DNA from 3 places in the Bradyrhizobium sp. B039 genome. Region 1 is predicted to be linked to each of the others. Evidence: predicted binding sites of a transcription regulator. Region 1 holds the regulator's gene; each other region holds the start of a gene.
What was found. Region 1 encodes PhoB, which activates phosphate uptake and scavenging genes when phosphate is short. Its sites were predicted from a motif close to TGTCATNNANCTGTCAT; they were not measured.
Positions count from the first base shown of each region.

Region 2: the regulator PhoB is predicted to act here: its motif matches at 610-626, upstream of AAFG50_RS29190 (YbhN family protein).
Region 3: the regulator PhoB is predicted to act here: its motif matches at 1,274-1,290, upstream of AAFG50_RS14720 (Orn/Lys/Arg decarboxylase N-terminal domain-containing protein).

Region 1 covers NZ_CP152416.1:8,463,889-8,466,153, reverse strand. The annotation lists gene phoU (phosphate signaling complex protein PhoU) at 1-488, shown strand, start outside; gene phoB (phosphate regulon transcriptional regulator PhoB) at 511-1,218, shown strand; gene AAFG50_RS39970 (GcrA family cell cycle regulator) at 1,452-1,961, opposite strand.
Region 2 covers NZ_CP152416.1:6,120,898-6,123,162, forward strand. The annotation lists gene AAFG50_RS29185 (ferritin-like domain-containing protein) at 1-369, opposite strand, end outside; gene AAFG50_RS29190 (YbhN family protein) at 798-1,880, shown strand; gene AAFG50_RS29195 (hypothetical protein) at 1,982-2,265, shown strand, end outside.
Region 3 covers NZ_CP152416.1:3,148,543-3,150,807, reverse strand. The annotation lists gene ald (alanine dehydrogenase) at 1-462, opposite strand, end outside; gene AAFG50_RS14725 (Lrp/AsnC family transcriptional regulator) at 604-1,083, shown strand; gene AAFG50_RS14720 (Orn/Lys/Arg decarboxylase N-terminal domain-containing protein) at 1,335-2,265, shown strand, end outside.

The DNA.
Region 1 (2,265 bases):
CGATGGCGGTCGATCTGCGCGAGATCGTCGGCGCCATGCGCGTTGCGACCGATCTCGAGCGCATCGGCGACCTTGCCAAGAACATGGGCAAGCGCGTCGCGGCGCTGGAGACGGATTTCCATCCGCTCAAGCTGTTCCGCGGCCTCGAGCACATGACCGACCTCGTGCAGCAGCAGGTCAAGTCGGTGCTGGACGCCTATGCCGCGCATGATCTGCCGGCGGCGATGGCGGTGTGGAAGGGCGACGAGGAAGTCGACGCCATCTGCACCTCGCTGTTCCGCGAGCTCCTCACCTACATGATGGAGGATCCGCGCAACATCTCGTTCTGCATCCATCTGATGTTCTGCGCCAAGAACATCGAGCGGATCGGCGACCACGCCACCAACATCGCCGAGACCGTGTTCTACATGATCGAGGGCCAGGCGATCACCGACAAGCGACCGAAGGGCGACATGACGACCTTCGCCACGACGGTCCCGAATACCTGAAGACTTAAGGAGCGACGACACCATGGGCGCACGCATTATGGTGGTTGAGGACGAGGAAGCTCTCACCGAGCTTCTCCGCTACAACCTCGAAGGCGACGGCTATGATGTGGAGACGGTGATGCGCGGCGACGACGCCGACACCCGCCTCAAGGAACACATCCCCGATCTGATCGTACTCGACTGGATGCTGCCGGGCCTGTCGGGCATCGAGCTGTGCCGCCGGCTGCGGACCCGGCCCGAGACCAAGCAGCTCCCGATCATCATGCTCACCGCGCGCGGCGAGGAGAGCGAGCGGGTGCGGGGTCTTGCGACCGGCGCCGACGACTACATCGTCAAGCCGTTCTCGGTGCCGGAGCTCTTGGCACGCGTGAAGGGCCTGCTGCGGCGCGCAAGCCCGGAGCGGCTCGCCACGGTGCTGGCCTATGGCGACATCGAGCTCGATCGCGACAAGCGCCGCGTCGCGCGCTCGGGCCGGCCGATCGACCTCGGCCCGACCGAATATCGCCTCTTGGAGTTCTTCCTGGAGCATCCCGGCCGCGTGTTCTCGCGCGAGCAGCTGCTCGACAGCGTCTGGGGCCGCGACATCTACATCGACGAGCGCACCGTCGACGTCCACATCGGCCGCCTGCGCAAGCTGCTCAATCTCGGCCGCGAGCAGGATCCCATCCGCACCGTCCGCGGCGCCGGCTACGCGCTGGATGATCGCTTTGCGAAGGCGGAGCAGACGTAAGCTAGGGGCGAGTTGGTTTGGCGAGCTGTCGCCACGATATCGGTGTCGTCCCGGCGAAGGCCGGGACCCATAACCCCAGGGCGCAATTGTTTGCGCGACAAGGGTAACTCCGTGTCCCCGTAACCACATCTGCTGGTGGTTATGGGTCCCGGCCTTCGCCGGGACGACATCGGAGTGTGTCGATCCGTCATCGCGTGACGGCGCCGTCTTTGCAATCAGCTAGAGCGACAAACTCACCGCGAGGGCTTCGCCGGTGCGCGCCGGCGATCCGCGGCGGGCTGATATGCCACGCGCGAGTGCTGCGCGCAGTAGGGCAGGCCCGACAGCGCCCTGCCGCCGCAGAAGAAGAAATCCGGGCTCGAGGGATCGCCGACCGGCCAGTGGCAGGTCGCCTCGTTCAGCTCCAGCAGCGACAGCCGCTGGCTCATCGGCACCACGTTGTCGTAGGTGACCGGTTCGGCCTCCACCTCGACCTCGAAGGCCTGCGCCAGCGCGGTGTTGCCGCGCGCAATGGGGCGGCTCACCCGCATCATGTGCTGCGCGGGGCGCGCCTTGCGCGGCCGCGGAGCCGCCGATGAGGGGCTCTTGGCGCGGCCGGATAGGCCGAGCCTGTGTACCTTGCCGATCACGGCATTGCGGGTCACGTTCCCGAGCTCGGCTGCGATCTGGCTGGCCGATAATCCGGCCTCCCAGAGCTTTTTCAACTGCTCGACGCGATCGTCGGACCAGGTCAAAACCGTCATTGCACCCTTTCCCTCGCCGTGCGGCTGCCATCCTGGCGCCTCGCGGCGAATGCCTAAGCCTCGAAAAACCCGTGCCGTCAGAATCCCTTAAGGCTCGCCGGGCGCGCCGATAACGCCCGAACGTCTACGCCGGTACATGAGGACTTAGAGGATCAGAAACACTGCACGAGATGTCGTATCTGACAAGCCAAACGCTACAATATGGCGTGACTCACGCGCAAGAGTCCGCCGACTCGCTTCCACATGTTCCGTGGCGAAAACCCCGCAATTTCGGCTCCGCAAGACTACGGATTCAGCGTTTCGC
Region 2 (2,265 bases), 2.3 Mb from region 1:
GCTGCCGTAACGCACGATCTCGTAATGCTCGGCGGCCTGCGCCGCATTGATCAGCGCAGCGTCCAGCACCGCCTTGTCGGCGACCTCGCCGGCGGTCTCGTCGGCCTCCTCGATGATGCCGTCGATCGCCGGGCAGTCGACCGCCTTCACCTGTGCGCCGTGCATCTTGAACACTTCCTCGAGCCGCTTGACGTGCTGCTTCGTTTCCTCGAGGTGCGTCAAAAAGCCCTTTTTCAGCTGCGGGTCGGTGGCCTTATCGGCCATTTTCGGCAGCGCCTTGGTGAGCTGCTGCTCGGCATAGTAGATGTCCTGGAGCTGGTGCACGAACAGGTCGTTCATGGTCTTGATGTCTTTTGTGAACAGTCCCATCGTTCCGATCCTCTTGGGTTTCGGGAACACGGGGGCACCGGCTCGCACGAATAGCCGCATATTCCCGCCATGTTCGATTGCTGATGGGGCGCTAACGGGCACGCGGCATCGACGTTCCAAAAAAGCCGGCATCGCTTGCGCTGGAACAATGCCGCGGACGGCACGATATGAAAGCATGCCAATATACGAACGCGCGGGCCTGGCCGGTTTGGCGACTCATATGCTTAACGCGCGTCCGATGTGAACCACATATGACAAAAGTCGCCGGTCCGGCACAGAACCTATCCTTGTCAAGGGCTGCACAAGTCACCGTTTTTGTCTTAAATGAGCAAGATCATGCCTAGCGATCGACGCCTGCCTTTGGCAACCATCGCGCCCGACTGGCCAATGCCTGGCCTTGTCGGTCTTGCCCCCTGCCGGGAGGATGAATGCACGGACTGCTGCCCGCGCTGAAACGCGGCTTCAAGAGATGGATTGGCTGGCGACGGCTCGGAATTGCCGCGAGCGTCTTCATCATCGCCTTCGCAATCACCACGCTGGTGCGGACCCTCAAAGGTATCGATACCGGCGTCATCCTGACCGCATTGACCGAGATTCCCCGCGGGAATATCGGGCTGGCGGCGATCTGCGTCTTCTTCGCGTTCTGTACGCTGACCTTCTACGATTTTTTTGCACTGCGAACGATCGGCAAGAAGCACGTGCCCTATCGCATTGCAGCGCTCTCCAGCTTCACGTCCTATTCGATCGGCCACAACATCGGCGCCACCGTCTTTACCGGCGGCGCGATCCGCTTCCGGATCTATTCGGATTACGGGCTGAACGCGATCGACGTCGCAAAGATCTGCTTCCTGTCGGGCCTGACCTTCTGGCTCGGTAACATCTTCGTGCTCTCGATCGGCATGGCCGTCCATCCCGATGCCGCCTCCTCGATGGATCAGCTGCCCTCGTCGATCAACCGGCTGATCGCGCTCGGCGGCCTCGCCTCGATCGGCGCCTATCTGGTCTGGCTCTGCATGGGCGAGAAACGCCGCGAGCTCGGCCAGAAGGGCTGGAAGGTGGTGTTGCCTTCGGCGCCGCTGACGCTGGTGCAGATCCTGATCGGCGTGGTCGATCTCGGCTTCTGCGCCACGGCAATGTATCTCTTGATACCGGCCACTCCGCCGATCGACTTCCTGTCGCTGGCGGTCGTGTTCATCCTGGCGACGCTGCTCGGCTTTGCCAGCCATGCCCCCGGCTCGATCGGCGTATTCGATGCCGCCATGCTGGTGGCGCTGCCGGAATTCGGCCGCGAGCAGCTTCTGGCGACGCTGCTGGTGTTCCGCCTGCTCTATTTCGTGATCCCGTTCGGCCTCGCCATCTCCATCATGGGCACGCGCGAGCTCTGGATGAACGTGGTCGAGCCCTGGCAGGAGCGACGGCGGCTGGCGGAGGCCTGCGCCCAGGCCAACCTGCCCAAGCAGGTGGCGGCAATGGAGCGCGAGCGGTCGCTGCGACAGGCCAGCAAGCGCTAGGGCGCTGGACGGCGCCCGCAAAAATCGTCAGACAAGGTTGCGGGCGGGGGGAGCAATCCTCTCTTATTTCCGCCTCAACTTTGCCGTTGAACACGCGGGCCATGATCCGACCATCTCTTCGCACCTTCTTCGCGGGCGCCCTGCTGCTTGCCGGGATTTTGACCGCTTTGCCGCCCGAGCGCGCAGTCGCGCAGGACGCCGGCGCCATGCAGATCAATTGGGAGGTGCGCAACCGCTTCCGCCTGTTCCGCGAGGAGCGCGACTTTCTGCTTCATGTGGAGAACGCGCGTAACCGCAGCATCCTCGCCGCCGAACAGTCGCTGGAGCTCCAGAGCGAGGGCCGCGGCTGGGCCCGCAACATGGTCAACCGGCTCTGCATCGACCT
Region 3 (2,265 bases), 3.6 Mb from region 1:
GCCGGCCGACCGCTTGAGCGCGGCGCCAGCGGCCTCGATGGCGAGGCGGCCGGCGACTTCGCTCATCGGCGCAAGCAGGGGGAGGTGACCGGCCGCGTCGGTGACGGTTTCATAGGCGATCGCCGTACAGCCGGAGGCGAGCAAGCCCTTGGCCTGTTCGGGATCCGGTGCAAGATGGAGGTAAGTAAACAGGATCTGGCTTTCGCGAAGCTGGGTCCATTCGCTCTTCTGCGGCTCCTTCACCTTCACGATCATGTCGGAGCTGGCGAAGACGTCGCGGGCGCTCCCGGCGATCTCCGCCCCTGCCCGCCGATAGACCTCGTCCGAAGCACCGATGCCGCTGCCAGCGCCTGTCTCGACCGTCACCTGATGCCCGGCCGCGACATATTCACGGACCGCGCCCGGGGTGAGCCCGACGCGATATTCCTGCACCTTGATCTCCTTGGGCACACCGACACGCATCCTAGGCTCCTTCCAACGTCTTGATTCACCTCGCCATGGTAGCGACGGGTCCAGTTTGGTTTCGTGCAAATATCAGCTAGTTTCGCGATCTCCGCGCCGGTTTCCGGCGCCGAAGTGCCCTTTCACGCTGGAAACGAAACATTGGCCCTCGACCGGAAAGATCTCGCCATCCTCGCGGAACTCACGACCAACGCGCGGGCCAGCCACACCGAGCTTGCCAACAAGGTCGGACTATCCAGCACGGCGCTGGCGCGGCGGCAGAAGGCGCTGGAGGACGACGGCTACATCCAGGCCTATCAGGCCGCGCTCGACCTGGCGCAGTTCGGCCTCACCACGACGGTGCTGGTGCGCATTGCGCTGGAGAGCCAGAGCGACGAAGCGCTGAAAGCGTTCGAGGCGGAGGTGGTGAAATGCCCCTCCGTCGTGCGTTGCTTCCTGATGTCGGGCACCGACGACTACATCCTGATCGTGCTCGCGCGCGACATCCAGGATTTCGAGCGCATCCACCGCACCGAGCTGTCACGCCTGCCGCGCGTCGCGCGGGTGCAATCGAGCTTTGCGCTGCGCGAAGTCGTCAACCGCGCGGTGCCGACGGTGGTGTTCAGCGAGGCCAAGCGGTAGCGGACTTCTCCCTCTCCCCGTTCTTACGGGGCCGCGCCGAGCTTCGCTCGCGCTGAGAGCGTTGGGGTGAGGGGCTGCACCCACAAAGGCGGTGATAGTCAGACTCGCGGAAGCTCCCCCTCACCCGGATTGCTGCGCAATCCGGCCTCTCCCCGCAAGCGGGGAGAGGCGAAACGCCAGCCGCAGCTCCTGTCATCCAACTGTCATCGAATGTGCCGAGAGCTGTGTCTCCAGTACATTCGGGACAGACAATGGACTATTTCAAGCGCTTCAACTTCCTGTTCGCCGCACCCGTGTTCGACGCCGACGACCTCGAAGGCGTCCGCTTCAACCAGATCATCGAGGAGATCCAGCGCTCCGGCTTCGAGGTCGTCCGGGCCCGCAAGCTGGAGGACGCGGAGATCGCGGTGCAGACCGACGCCGCGATCGGCTGCATGGTGGTGGACTGGGGCAAGAAGGGCCTGGAGGGCAAGACCTCGGCGCTGATCAATTTGATGCGGCGCCGCGGCCTCGATTTCCCGATCATCCTCCTGATCCGGCGCAAGCGGTTCGAGGATCTGCCGGTCGAGGTGCTCGACTTCATCGACGGCTATGTCTTCCTCTCCGAGGAGACGCCGACCTTCATCGCCAAGAACCTGATCAGCCGGCTCAAGCAATATGCCGAGACGCTGAAGACGCCGTTCTTCGGCGCGCTGGTCGACTATGCCGAGGAAGGCAATCAGCTCTGGACCTGTCCGGGCCACAATGGCGGCGTGTTCTACAATCGCAGCCCGATCGGCCGGGTGTTCGTCGAGCATCTTGGCGAATCCGTGTTTCGCGACGACCTCGACAATTCCGTGCTCGACCTCGGCGACCTCCTCACCCATGAGGGCCCGGCGCTGAAGGCGCAGAAGGAAGCCGCCCAGATCTTCGGCGCGGAGAAGACCTATTTCGTGCTCAACGGCACCTCGACCTCGAACAAGGTCGCGCTCGGCGCGCTCGTCACCGACGGCGACCTCGTGCTGTTCGACCGCAACAACCACAAGGCCGCCCATCACGGCGCGCTGATGATCAATGGCGGCATCCCGGTCTACGTCCCGACCATCCGCAACGCCTGGGGCCTGATCGGCCCGATGCGCTGGGACGTCCTCGACGAGAAGGCCCTGCGCGAGGCGATCCGCAACCATCCGCTGGTCAGGGATC